DNA from 2 places in the Kosakonia radicincitans DSM 16656 genome. Region 2 is predicted to be linked to the other one. Evidence: riboswitches for the same ligand, from Rfam matches in the RefSeq annotation. Region 2 holds a riboswitch; the other holds the start of a gene.
What was found. Region 2 has a riboswitch for cobalamin ahead of btuB (TonB-dependent vitamin B12 receptor BtuB). Riboswitches for the same ligand answer to the same signal wherever they lie in the genome.
Positions count from the first base shown of each region.

Region 1: another riboswitch for cobalamin. It lies ahead of Y71_RS09435 (cobyrinic acid a,c-diamide synthase CobB); the one in region 2 lies ahead of btuB (TonB-dependent vitamin B12 receptor BtuB).

Region 1 is NZ_CP018016.1:1,938,545-1,945,447, forward strand. Features, by position in the region: gene Y71_RS09420 (FUSC family protein) at 1-450, shown strand, start outside; gene Y71_RS09425 (DUF496 family protein) at 617-952, shown strand; gene Y71_RS09430 (GHMP family kinase ATP-binding protein) at 984-1,850, opposite strand; gene Y71_RS30655 (helix-turn-helix transcriptional regulator) at 1,912-2,031, shown strand; cobalamin riboswitch at 2,236-2,417, shown strand; gene Y71_RS09435 (cobyrinic acid a,c-diamide synthase CobB) at 2,518-3,897, shown strand; gene cbiB (adenosylcobinamide-phosphate synthase CbiB) at 3,894-4,850, shown strand; gene Y71_RS09445 (cobalt-precorrin-8 methylmutase) at 4,862-5,494, shown strand; gene cbiD (cobalt-precorrin-5B (C(1))-methyltransferase CbiD) at 5,491-6,627, shown strand; gene Y71_RS09455 (cobalt-precorrin-7 (C(5))-methyltransferase) at 6,621-6,903, shown strand, end outside.
Region 2 is NZ_CP018016.1:5,625,938-5,632,840, forward strand. Features, by position in the region: gene murI (glutamate racemase) at 84-935, opposite strand; gene btuB (TonB-dependent vitamin B12 receptor BtuB) at 880-2,730, opposite strand; cobalamin riboswitch at 2,796-2,964, opposite strand; gene trmA (tRNA (uridine(54)-C5)-methyltransferase TrmA) at 3,082-4,182, shown strand; gene Y71_RS27040 (YijD family membrane protein) at 4,220-4,585, opposite strand; gene fabR (HTH-type transcriptional repressor FabR) at 4,585-5,238, opposite strand; gene sthA (Si-specific NAD(P)(+) transhydrogenase) at 5,434-6,834, shown strand; gene oxyR (DNA-binding transcriptional regulator OxyR) at 6,817-6,903, opposite strand, start outside.

The sequences.
Region 1 (6,903 bases), 2.1 Mb from region 2:
CAAAAAATCCTCAACGATGTGGTGAAGATGCGCGGTCTGATCGCGCCAGCCTGCAAAGAGACACATCTGCAAAAGGCGATTTTCGAAGCCATCCAGACCGTCAGCCGCAATATGGTCTGCATGCTGGAGCTGCAAATCAATGCTCACTGGAGCTCACGTACCAGTCATTTTGTGATGATCAATGCGCATACGCTGCGGGATACTCAGCAGATGACTCAGCAAACACTGCTGACCATTGCGCATGCGCTGTATGAAGGCAACCCGCAGCCGATTCTGGCCAACACGGAAAAACTCAGTGAAATTGTGGCGGAGTTGCGCCAGTTGAGCGGCGAACATAAAGGCGATGCACTGGCTGAAACCTCGATTCACGGTTACGTCTGGCTGAGCATGGAGCTGGCCCGTCAACTGGAGCTACTGTCACATTTGATCTGTCGGGCGTTGCGCAAATAACAGTCAGGTAACCACATACCGCTGATGGGTTGTTTCGATTCAGCTACATTTGCGGTTATGATAGCCGACAGGAAAAACCATTGTCTTATGCGACCACATTGGGTAGGTTTGCCTCTAAGGTGGTTGCTTTAACGAATCCGAATCTCACATTATCAGGGGTGTAAAAATGGAAACTAGTAAGCCTTCATTCCAGGATGTTCTGGAGTTTGTGCGTCTGTTCCGCCGCAAAAATAAATTGCAGCGTGAAATCCAGGACGTGGAGAAGAAGATCCGTGATAACCAGAAGCGCGTGCTGCTGCTGGACAACCTGAGCGACTACATTAAACCGGGTATGAGCGTAGAAGCGATTCAGGGCATTATCGCCAGCATGAAGACTGACTACGAAGATCGCGTGGACGATTACATCATCAAAAATGCTGAACTGTCGAAAGAGCGCCGCGAAATCTCCAAAAAACTCAAAACTATGGGCGAACTGAAGCCGATTGAGCCAAAAGCGGAATAACGCCTCCAGCGAGCGGTGAGAGGTGCGCCTCTCACCCTTCCAGCACGCCTCCTGCCACCATTTTCAGCAGATAGTTTTGCGGCCAGTGCGCCGTCAACCCGGTCTCTTTCAACTCCCGACGAACGCTTTCCACATCATGGCGCTGACTATCAAGCAGCAGCCCGACCACACTTCCGCTGTGGGCAACATTCAGTCCATACAGATCGCAACGTTCCACCAGATCGAGCAGGGCGGGAAACGCCGGTTTTGGCAGCAGCGTCTGGCTGGCAATTGCGCTTAACGTCGCCGCTTCTCCCAGCCGCGCGGCATCATTTTCCTCGCAGGCTTGCTGCAACAGGCGCCATGCATTATCCAGAGTATGGGCATTTTCCAGCAGTGCCTGCTGGCGTGGCAGACGATGATAAGCGGCAGTGGTCAGGGTTAGCGGACTTTCAAGCAGCAGCACGTCGCACTCCGGCAAACCGCCGCAGGTAATCTGCGTTGCAGCGGTATTGTGATCGAACAGCGTCAGGCGCGAAAAGATCGTGCTGTCGGTCGGTTCCAGCGCCACGCACAGTTGCGCCAGTGTTTTCTCATCCAGCGGTTGCTCAAGATGACGGGCCGTTGCCACGGCGGCGGCGGCAATATCCGCGGTGCTGCTGGCCATGCCTTTGGCCAGTGGAATGGTAGAGCAGCACTCGATGCGTAATGCATGCGTCAGTGTGGCTGGTAGCTGCCAGTGCGCCAGGAGTTGGTTAACCATACGACGCATCAGTGGTCGTTCATCCAACCGAGGTTTGCCGTATGTGACTTCGACACTGCTGTACCAGTCCACCGGACAGGAGACCAGTTTTTCACCTCCCAGGATCCAGCCCTGGATTATTTCACCGCACGATGCGGGAAAGTGTGCCAACGCCACGCTGTAACTCCCTTCACAATCAAAGCCAGGATAGTGTCACTTCGACCCGGCGAACGCCAGAATTTCGCGCAATGTAGATTTCTCGCAGACCCGCTATTTCTGCAAAGTTTTTCGCCAGATCTGTCAACTGACTCCGCAGGCATTTCGTCTGCGAAATAATGCAAATTATAAGGGCGATTAAATTTCCGTTAGCAATATTTTGTTATTCCGTATGTGCTTGAGAACTTTCTGAAGCCTTAATATGCCGGGGGGGATGAAAAGGGTGAGCAATAAATTGTCATAGCGCAACAAATTATTATTTGCTCAAAGATAAACTGAATCCGTTTTTATTTCCCTGCTGCGATATAGTTCGTACAGGGAAAAATCAGGGTAATAATGACGTACCGTGATTAAAAATCTATCAGGTTTGCCGCAACTGTATTTTGCGGCTGGGAAGGGGGTGTAAATCCCCCGCAGCCCCCGCTGCTGTAATGCTGACGACCCCGTAATCGCCACTGATCGTAAGATCGGGAAGGGCGGGTGAGGATGACGCTAAGCCAGAAGACCGGCCTGATGGACATTATCAACAACTTCGGTGGGAAGTGGGTTGCTCAGTAGCGTGCGGTCGAAAGACCGGGTCAACACGCGTCCTGGCTCCGTTCTTCCTGCCCGCTACGGGGTTACAGGAATGTCAGACAGACGCAGCGCCTTTATTCTTGCCGGAACCGGCAGCGGCTGTGGGAAAACCACCGTCACGCTCGGGCTGCTCACCGTGCTGCAACGTCGTGGTTTACTCGTGCAACCCTTCAAAGTGGGGCCGGACTACCTCGACACCGCCTGGCATAGCGCCGTTACCGGCGTGGCTTCCCGCAATCTCGACAGCTTTATGCTGCCGCCGTCTGCGTTAAATGCGCTGTTTCGCCAACATTTCACCGCTGCCGATGTCGCCGTCATTGAGGGCGTAATGGGGCTTTACGATGGCTACGGCACCGACCCTAACTATTGCAGCAGTGCGGCGCTGGCAAAACAGCTTGCGCTTCCGGTGATCCTGCTGGTTGATGGCAAAGCCGTATCCACCTCCATTGCCGCCACGGTGATGGGTTTTCAGCACTTTGACCCGCAGTTGCGCATTGCCGGAGCGATCGTCAATCGGGTAAACAGCGACAGCCATTTTCAACTGTTGAAACACGCCATTGAGCATTACTGTGACTTGCCGGTGCTGGGATATGTTCCTGTTGATCCCGGCGTGGCGCTGCCGGAACGTCATCTTGGTCTGGTCACTTCCCGTGAGTCGGTCGTCGACGCGCAGCCATGGCAGGAGTTTGCCGCACGCCTGGAACAGACCCTTGATATTGACCGCTTACTTGCTCTGAGCAAGACCACCACGCTGCCGCAGGGTGAGCTTCCTGCCATGCCCGCGCCAGAGGCGGGCGCAGGGCTGACGCTGGCGCTGGCCGACGACGAAGCCTTCAACTTTTACTACGCCGATAATCTGCAACTGCTTGAACACACCGGCGTACGCATCGTGCGTTTTAGCCCGCTGCATGACCATGAGTTGCCCGCATGCCAGATGCTGTGGCTGGGCGGCGGCTACCCGGAGCTACACGCGCGCGTGCTGTCGGCAAACCAGCCGATGCGGGATGCCATTCTCGCTGCGCACCGGCGTGGTGTGGCGATCTATGCCGAGTGCGGCGGCCTGATGTATCTCGGCGATACGTTGCTGGATGCCGCAGGTGATGAGTGGCCGATGGTCGGTGCCATCCCCGGTTACAGCCGGATGGGCAGTAAGCTCACCCGCTTTGGTTACTGCGAAGCCCGCGCAACGCAGCAGACCTTACTTGCTGCCGAAGGGGAAACCCTGCGCGGCCACGAGTTTCACTATTCCGATTTCACCCCGCGCGGCGATGCCGTGCTGGCGTGCCATAAAACGCGCGATGGCGAAGTGCTGAAGCGCTGGCAGGGCGGCTGGCAGGTGGGCAACACCTTTGCCAGCTATTTACATCTGCATTTCGCCCAGCGTCCAACGATACTGGAACACTGGTTTGCTGCCGCAAGGAGCGCGTCATGACGTTGCTGGCCTGGTGTGTCGCATTTCTGCTCGATCGCTTACTTGGCGACCCGCCGCACTGGCCGCATCCGGTACGCTGGATCGGCGCGTTGATTAACCTGGTACAAAGCGCCGTCCGCCGAGTGTGCCGCAGCGATACCGCGCTGCGCATCGGCGGCGGGGTGATGTGGCTGTTGGTAGTGGGCATCACCTGGAGCGTTGCCTGGGGCGTGCTCGCGCTAGCGCAGGCAATCCATCCGTGGTTCGGCTGGTGCGTGGAGGTGTGGATGATTTACACCCTGCTTGCCACGCGTTGTCTTGCGGATATGGCGCGGGAAGTGGAGCAGGCGCTGCGCTTCTGTTCGCTTGCCGAAAGCCGCGAAAAGCTGTCGTGGATTGTCGGTCGTGATACCGCGCAGCTCCAGCCGCCGCAAATCACCCGCGCGGTAGTGGAAACCGTCGCGGAAAACACTGTCGATGGTGTTATCGCGCCGCTGTTCTTTTTACTGCTCGGTGGCGCGCCGCTGGCAATGGCCTACAAAGCGGTCAATACCCTGGATTCGATGGTGGGCTACAAGCATGAAAAATACCGCGCGATCGGCATGGTCAGCGCGCGGCTGGATGATGTCGCCAACTTTATCCCGGCGCGTCTGAGTTGGCCGTTACTCAGTATGGCGGCATGGCTCGCAGGTAATGATGCGGGCAATGCGCTGCGTATCGGTTTTCGCGATCGGCGCAACCACAGCAGCCCCAACTGCGCCTGGCCGGAAGGTACCGTGGCCGGGGCGCTTGGCGTGCGGCTTGGCGGGCCAAATGACTATTTCGGCCAGCGAGTCGAAAAACCGTGGATTGGCGATGAGCTCCGCGCCATCACGCCGGATGACATTCCCCGTACCATTCGCATGATGTGGCTTGCCGCCACGCTGGCGCTGGCACTGTTTGCGCTGATACACCTTGCCCTCGTGGGCGCATAAGGATGAAGACGATGGATTATTTGCAGCAACCGCAGGCTATTGAAGCCAAAAGTTTTGTCATTATCGGCGAGATTATCCAGCAAACCCGCCCCGATTTTCGTTTTGCCAGCCCGCTGCATGAAGCGGTAATCAAACGGGTCATCCACACCACCGCTGATTTCGACTGGCTCGATATTCTGTGGTTTTCCAGTGATGCGCTGCAACGTCTGTGCGGGGCGATAACGCAAGGCTGCACCCTTTATACCGACACCACAATGGCGCTTTCCGGCATTAATAAGCGGCTGCTGGCGGAGTTCGGCGGCGAAGTGCGTTGCTACATCTCCGATCCGCGCGTGGTGCGTAAAGCCAAAGAGGAGGGGATCACCCGTTCGATGGCGGCGGTCGATCTGGCGCTGACGGAAGCAGAAGAGAAAATCTTTGTTTTCGGCAATGCGCCCACGGCGTTGTTCCGCCTGCTGGAACACAAGGTGCCGGTCAGCGGCGTGGTCGGTGTGCCAGTCGGTTTTGTTGGCGCTGCGGAATCGAAAGAGGCGCTGGTAGAGAGCGGTTTGCCCGCCATTGCCGCGCAGGGTCGCAAGGGCGGCAGCAATGTGGCGGCGGCGATTATTAATGCGCTGCTCTATCACTTGCAGGCGGCGCAATGAGCCAGGCCTTCGACGACCCGGTGTGGCACAACGGTAAAGCCCTGCGCAAAGGCTATACCACCGGTTCCTGCGCCACCGCAGCGGCAAAAGTCGCGGCGTTGATGGTGCTGCGCCAGCACATTATTCACCAGGTCTCGATTGTCACCCCCTCCGGCGTCACCCTGCATCTGAATGTGGAATCGCCGCATATTGAAGGTCAGCAGGCGATTGCCGCCATTCGCAAAGACGGCGGCGACGATGTGGATGCCACCCACGGCATGCTGATCTTTGCCCGCGTCACGCTCACCGAGGATGACCAGATTGTTCTGCGCGGCGGTGAAGGCGTGGGCACCGTCACCCGCAAAGGTATTGGCCTCGCTGTGGGGGAAGCGGCGATCAACCGCACGCCGCGCCAGACCATCGAAGCCGCTGTCCGCGAAGTGATTGGCCCCACGCGCGGCGCGCAGGTGGAAATTTTCGCCCCGGAAGGCGAAGAGCGGGCGAAGAAAACCTACAACGGCAGGCTCGGCATTCTTGGCGGTATTTCGATTATCGGTACCACCGGTATCGTGACGCCAATGTCGGAAGAGAGCTGGAAACGCTCGCTGTCGCTGGAGCTGGAGCTAAAACGCGCGGGCGGAATGGAACGGGTGATCCTCGTCCCGGGCAACCACGGCGAACGCTTCGTGCGTGAGCAGCTTGGCGTCTCCGGCGAGCTGGTCGTGACGATGAGCAACTTCGTTGGCTACATGATTGAAGAGGCGGTGCGTCTGGGCTACCGGCAGATCGTGCTGGTCGGCCATCCCGGCAAGCTGGTGAAAATCGCCGCCGGTATTTTTCATACCCATAGCCATATCGCGGATGCGCGGATGGAGACGCTGGTCGCACACCTGGCGCTGCTCGGCGCGCCACATGATCTGCTGCTGAAGGTCAGCGACTGCGACACCACCGAAGCGGCAATGGAGTACATCGATGCTGCCGGGTTCAGCCATCTTTACACGCATCTGGCGCAGCGGATCTGCCTGCGCATCGCGCAGATGCTGCGTTTCACGCAAAACCCGCCGCAGTGTGATGCGGTGCTGTTCTCTTTTGATAACAAAGTGCTGGGCGCGAATCGCCCGGTTGAAGAGATTGCCGGAGATCTGAAATGTTGACCATTGCCGGCATGGGGCCGGGTAACCTCGCGCTGATGACGCCGCAGGCGCTGGAGGCCGTGGCGCAGGCCGACGTGCTGGTCGGCGGCAAACGCCACCTGGCGCAGTTTGCCGATTTTCGCGGTGAAGTTCGCGTACTGGATGCTGACATCCCCGGCCTGCTGACGTGGCTTGAGCAGCAACAGCAGCGGCGCGTGGTGGTGCTGGCTTCCGGCGATCCGCTGTTTTACGGCATCGGCACCCGGCTGGTGGCGCATTTCGGTATCGGGCAGTTGC
Region 2 (6,903 bases):
GCGCATTATAGGGAGATAATTCCGGCTGACAACCCCTAATTTAAAAAAAGTTTTCAACCGTCTCTTTTTTGTTCAAAGACGCCCTAAAGTGCCAGTTTTTCGAGCGTTTTAAAGCCATAGCGCTGCAAAACGGGCAATAACTGCGCAGTTTCAGGCGTTAGCGCCATACAGTACGCAATATTATCGCCAGCGGATTTTGCATCCGGCGCTTCATGCTCCAGCAACCAGGCGGTACGCCGCGCAATAGCTGCACCGGAATCCACCAGCCGGGTGCCCTCTGGCAGCACCTGCAACAGTTCATCCTGCAGCAGCGGAAAGTGTGTACAACCCAGGACTACGGTATCCGGAGGCTCTTTCATGCGTAACCAGGGACGCAAGATCTGACGTAGCTCTTCAAGCGGCACTTCCTTACCGTGCAGTTTCGCTTCAGCCAGAACAACCAGCTCCGCCGATCCCAGCATCTCAATACGACACTCATTCGCAAAACGCGAAATCAGTTCATGCGTATAAGGACGTTTCACTGTACCGCGCGTTGCCAGTAGACCCACAATCCCGTTTGCCGTTAAGCGTGCAGCCGGTTTGATGGCGGGGACAACGCCAACAACAGGAAAGGTGAATTTGTCACGTAACGCGGGAAGAGAGACGGTGCTTGCGGTATTACAGGCGATAACAGCCAGTGAGAGGGGGTATTGCGCCTGAACAGCGGTAACAATCTCGACAACACGTTCAACGATAAACTCTTCGCTTTTCTCACCGTAGGGGAAAGCGACATTGTCGAAAGCGTAGATGTAATGGAGATTCGGCAGGAGATGCCGAATCTCATCATAGACGGATAACCCACCGACGCCGGAGTCAAACACCAGGACGGTGGGACGCGCGTCAGAAGGTGTAGCTGCCAGACAAGGTGTATTCCCGTCCTGCAGTTTGGTAGCCATAAGCTGTCTCGTACTCTTTATCGAACAAGTTAGCTATTTTACCACGAACTGTAAGGTGAGATGTCACTGGATATGAGGCAGATAGATCAACCGTACTATAACTCGGCAAAACACGTTGCTCAGGGTTATAAGTTGACGTGCGATTGTCATAGCGTTTACCGAAGTATTCCCACGCCAGATCCATATCTACATTGAAAATGGACCAGTCGAGCTGGTACTTGGCCTGGCGTTTTGAGCGGCGCGGCAGCACTTCGTTCGTTTCGTCATCACGCGGATCGATGTACTGCAAGGTTACACGATGCGAGAAGATGCCGGTATCGACGCTTCCTGTCCACTCAACGCCTTTAATGGTTGCAGCGTTAATGTTGTAGTAAGCCGTATCGCTATAGGTGATCAGATTATCGATCTCATAACGGTACGCGGACAAACGCCAGTCAACCGGGCCGGTTAATCCTTCCACACCCGCTTCCCACTGTTTTGACTCTTCCGGTTTCAGATCCGGATTGGAAGCAATGCCAAAGCGCTTCGCGCCGTACTGCTGGCCAAGTGAAGGTGCCAGGAAACTCGTGCCGTAGGAGAGCGTCAGGCGGTAGTTTTCCACAAACTCCCAGCCAGCAGCCGTTTGCCAGGTACCGTGCCAGCCGAACGCATCATCTTTATCTTCGCGCCCGGAAGCCTCCAGCGTAACATCGCCAAACTGCTGCATCCCGTTCAGGTAGAGGCCGGTATTATCGCGATCGTAGCTGTCGCTTGTGCTTTGATTAGATGAAACCAGACGTTCCTGCTTCCAGTCGACACCTGCGCCCAGCGAGCCTTTACCCACCGCAATATTGTTACCCCACTGAATGTAACGCTGCTCCATATCATCCAGCGTAGTGCCATCGTTATAACGGCCATAGATGCTGCTGTAGTTGTAGTCTTTGCTTTTTTGATAGCTGGCCAGCAGCTGCGATGAGTAGATCCCCTGGTTGAAATTCAGCCCGGTATCCCAGCCCTGAACATACAACTGGCGCTCATCGGCGCTGTAATCTGGCGAATACGGCTCGCTGCCCAGATCGTAATCCACATTATTACTGAAGTTGTAGCCACGGAAGAAACCATCAAAATGGTCATCGAACTTATGCTGTAAGCTGCCCCAGAACGTTTTATTGCGGTAGCCATCACGATCTTCATCATGATCCCATGTCGAATCCGGCTGCACGTTGAATCCGCGCGTACTGGTATAAGAACCTGCCGCGGTCACCATCGTATCGCCAAAACGCTGGCGCCAAGTGCCGTCATAGGTTTGATAACCTTTCGAGCCCATGCTGGCGTTGACCTGGGATTTCTCGCTATCCGTCATCGTAATGACGTTGACCACGCCGCCAATCGCGCCGGAGCCATAAACTGCAGAGCGCGGCCCGCGAATATACTCAACGCGCTGCACCAACGAGAGCGGGATTTGATTGAGTTCGGGATCGTTCGAAATCCCTGAACGCGCCACCGGTACGCCATCAATCAGCAGTAGCAGATGTTTTGCTTCCGTACCGCGAACATAAACGGACGCCGTTTGCCCCAGCCCACCGTTTTGCGCGATATCCACGCCCGGTAAACGGCGTAGCACATCAATGAGTGAACGGGATTGCCAGCGATCGATATCCTCGCGCGTGACCACCTCGGTCGGCGCCAGCACGGTTTTAGCCGATTGTTGAAAACGATTTGCTGTCACCACCAAATTGTCTGAGCTGCTATCCTGCGCCCAGCCGGAAAATGCCGTGACGGAGAGCGCCGTCAGCAGCGAAGCTTTTTTAATCATTGTGAGAGCATCCACAAAATAAAAAGGATGCCGCAGGTTCCATCAATAGCACGCGATGATGTTACCAGATGCGACGTATTCCGGCAGGTCTTCGGGCTTGGAGGTACAACAAGACAGGACTTCCCACCACTGGCAGTGTCTGCTGTCTCACCTTAATCCTTACCGCTGCGCGTCAGCCCCAGATTTACACTGGGTTCCCTTTTAACTCACAGGACCGGAACACGGATGCTACATTCGGTTACATATGGATGTCCAGACTGCTAAGTGAGTATTTCAAAAACATCCAGCACTGGACATCCGGTGAGCAATCCCTACAATCGCCGCGTTATTCTTAATCTCTCAGGAAGCATCATGACCCCCGAACACCTGCCGACAGAACAATACGAAGCTCAACTGGCCGAAAAAGTCGTGCGTCTGCAATCGCTGATGACGCCATTTTCCGCGCCGCTTCCGGAGGTGTTCCGCTCGCCGGTCAGCCATTACCGCATGCGCGCCGAGTTCCGGATTTGGCATGACGGGGACGATCTCTACCACATCATCTTCGATCAGCAGACAAAATCGCGTATCCGCGTCGACAGCTTCCCGGCGGCCAGCGAACTGATTAACGTGTTAATGAAGGTGATGATTGATGCCGTGCGCGGCAACCACACGCTGCGCCACAAACTGTTTCAGATTGACTACCTGAGCACCATGAGCAATCAGGCGATTGTGACGCTGCTGTATCACAAAAAGCTGGATAACGAGTGGCATGAAGCCGCCACCCAGTTGCGTGATGCGCTGCGGGCGCAAAACCTGAATGTGCAACTGATTGGCCGCGCCACAAAAACCAAAATCGAGCTCGATCAGGATTATGTCGATGAACGCCTGCCGGTCGGTGGCAGAGAAATGATCTACCGCCAGGTGGAAAACAGTTTTACCCAGCCTAACGCGGCAATGAATATTCAGATGCTGGAATGGGCGCAGGATGTCACCCGCGACGCCAGCGGCGATTTGCTTGAACTGTATTGCGGTAACGGCAATTTCTCACTGGCGCTGGCGCGCAATTTCAACCGCGTGCTGGCCACAGAAATCGCCAAGCCTTCTGTCGCCGCCGCGCAATACAACATCGCCGCCAACCATATTGATAATGTACAAATCATTCGTATGTCTGCGGAGGAGTTCACTCAGGCGATGAACGGCGTACGCGCCTTTAACCGTTTGCAGGGGATCGATCTGAAAAGCTACCAGTGCGAAACGATCTTCGTCGATCCGCCGCGCAGCGGGCTGGATGCGGAAACCGAAAAAATGGTGCAGGCCTATCCGCGCATTCTGTACATCTCCTGCAACCCAGAAACGTTGTGCAAAAACCTCGAAACATTAAGCCAGACGCATTACGTTTCGCGTCTGGCATTGTTTGATCAGTTCCCTTACACGCACCACATGGAGTGCGGCGTTCTGTTGACCAGAAAGTAAAATCTCTCATCCCTCTCCCATAAAGGAGAGGGAAAAATCACTCCGATGCTTCGTGTTTGCGGCTACGACTGCGCAGGCGGAAACCAATCCAGAAGACCAGCACCACCGACAGCACGGCCGGCAGGAAGTTGGAGCCGATCACCGGGTATTCAGCGCGAACGACCGTACTGTACAGCAGCACACCGAGAATAAAGCAGGCGGCGGCAAGGCCCGGAAGGCCAACTGGCATGGTGCGATTCTGGTAACGCTGATGCAGGCAATAGACCGTCAGCACCAGCGAGATAACCGGAAACAGAGAAAAGGGAACCACGGAACTGAACACAGCGGAAAATGCGCCGTTAATCGATAAGCCAGCAACCAGCGCCAGCAGCAACGTACCTTTATCTTGACCTGACTGTTTCATTACTCATCCTTTGCTTCACTCGTCGGTTGATGCGCCAGTTTTTCCTGCTCGCGGCGATACCAGTAATAGGCGCCTTTTGAAATCATCCGCAATTGCAGTACCAGTCGCTCTTCTAACTGCCGGCGTTGTTCAGCGCTCACATCCAGCGCCTCTGCGCCAGCGTTGAAAACGATCGTCACCATCGCCTCGGCTTGCGCCTCGGTAAAGGCGCGCGGCATATGGTTTTCGAGTTCGAGATAGTCAGCAAGTTCCGCGATAAAGTGCTGAATTTCGCGCGCGACCGCCGCGCGGAAAGCGGCTGACGTCCCGGAACGCTCACGCAGCAGTAGCTGAAATGCGTTGGGATTGTTGCCAATAAATTCCATAAAGGTGGAAACCGAGGTGCGGATTACGCTGCCGCCTTTGGCAATACGCTGGCGCGCCTGGCGCATCAACTGGCGCAGCATCAACCCGCTTTCGTCCACCATGGTCAGGCCGAGCTCATCAACATCACGAAAATGCCGGTAAAAAGACGTCGGTGCGATACCCGCCTCGCGGGCAACTTCCCGCAGGCTCAGGCTGGCAAAACTTCGCTCGGCGCTCAGTTGGCTAAATGCCGCTTCCACCAGCGAACGCCGGGTTCTCTCTTTTTGTTGCGCTCTTACACCCATCACTATGTTTGAATCCTTCCTGGGGCTTTCTGGCAATATACCAGAGAAAAATCCGATCTGATCGTACTGGATTGTGACCGATTATTTACACGGCGTTTCTTCTTTTTTGCATGAAAAAAGCACAACGATAATTGGGATATCGTGGCTTTAATGTTAGTATTCTGTTGTTTTTATGTATAAGAACAGGTAAGCCTTACCATGCCACATTCCTACGATTATGATGCAATTGTAATAGGCTCCGGCCCAGGCGGCGAAGGCGCAGCTATGGGTCTGGTTAAACAAGGAGCACGGGTCGCGGTTGTTGAGCGTTACCATAACGTCGGCGGCGGCTGTACGCACTGGGGAACCATCCCCTCGAAAGCGTTGCGCCATGCCGTTAGCCGCATTATCGAATTCAACCAAAACCCTCTCTACAGCGACCATAGCCGCCTCCTCCGCTCCTCTTTTGCTGATATTCTGAACCACGCAGAGAGCGTGATTAATCAGCAAACCCGCATGCGTCAGGGCTTTTATGAGCGTAACCGTTGCGAAATTCTTGAAGGCAACGCCCACTTTATTGATGACCACACGCTGGCGCTGGAGTGCCACGACGGCACGGTAGAAACGATCACCGCAGAGAAGTTTGTTATCGCCTGCGGCTCGCGCCCCTACCATCCGGCCGATGTGGATTTTACCCATCCGCGTGTCTACGACAGCGATTCAATCCTCGATATGCACCATGAACCCCGCCATGTCATTATCTATGGTGCCGGGGTGATCGGCTGCGAATATGCATCGATCTTCCGGGGAATGAACGTCAAAGTCGACCTGATTAACACTCGCGATCGTCTGCTGGCGTTTCTCGATCAGGAGATGTCGGATTCGCTCTCGTACCACTTCTGGAACAGCGGTGTCGTTATCCGTCACAACGAAGAGTATGAGCGTATCGAACCGCTGGAAGACGGCGTTATCATGCACCTCAAATCGGGCAAGAAACTGAAAGCCGATTGTCTGCTCTATGCTAACGGCCGTACCGGTAATACCGACAGCCTGCAGCTGAGTAACATTGGTCTGGAAGCCGATGGTCGCGGGCAGCTGAAGGTCAACAGCATGTACCAGACCGCGCTGCCGCACGTTTATGCGGTGGGCGATGTGATTGGCTACCCAAGCCTGGCGTCAGCGGCTTACGATCAAGGGCGTATCGCCGCGCAGGCGATGATTAAAGGCGAAGCGACAGCGCACCTGATTGAAGATATCCCGACCGGCATCTACACCATTCCGGAAATCAGTTCTGTCGGCAAAACCGAGCAACAGCTGACCGCAATGAAAGTGCCGTACGAAGTGGGTCGCGCGCAGTTTAAACACCTGGCGCGGGCGCAAATTGTCGGCATGAATGTCGGAACCCTGAAGATCTTGTTCCACCGCGAAACGAAAGAAATTTTGGGGATCCACTGCTTTGGCGAGCGCGCGGCCGAAATTATTCATATCGGCCAGGCGATTATGGAGCAGAAAGGTGGCGGTAACACGATCGAGTACTTCGTTAACACCACCTTCAACTACCCGACAATGGCGGAAGCCTATCGGGTTGCCGCGCTAAACGGTTTAAACCGCCTGTTTTAACGTGTTATCGAAATGGCCATCCATTGCACCGCGGATGGCCTCTGCCAGCTGCTCATAGCGGCTGCGCAG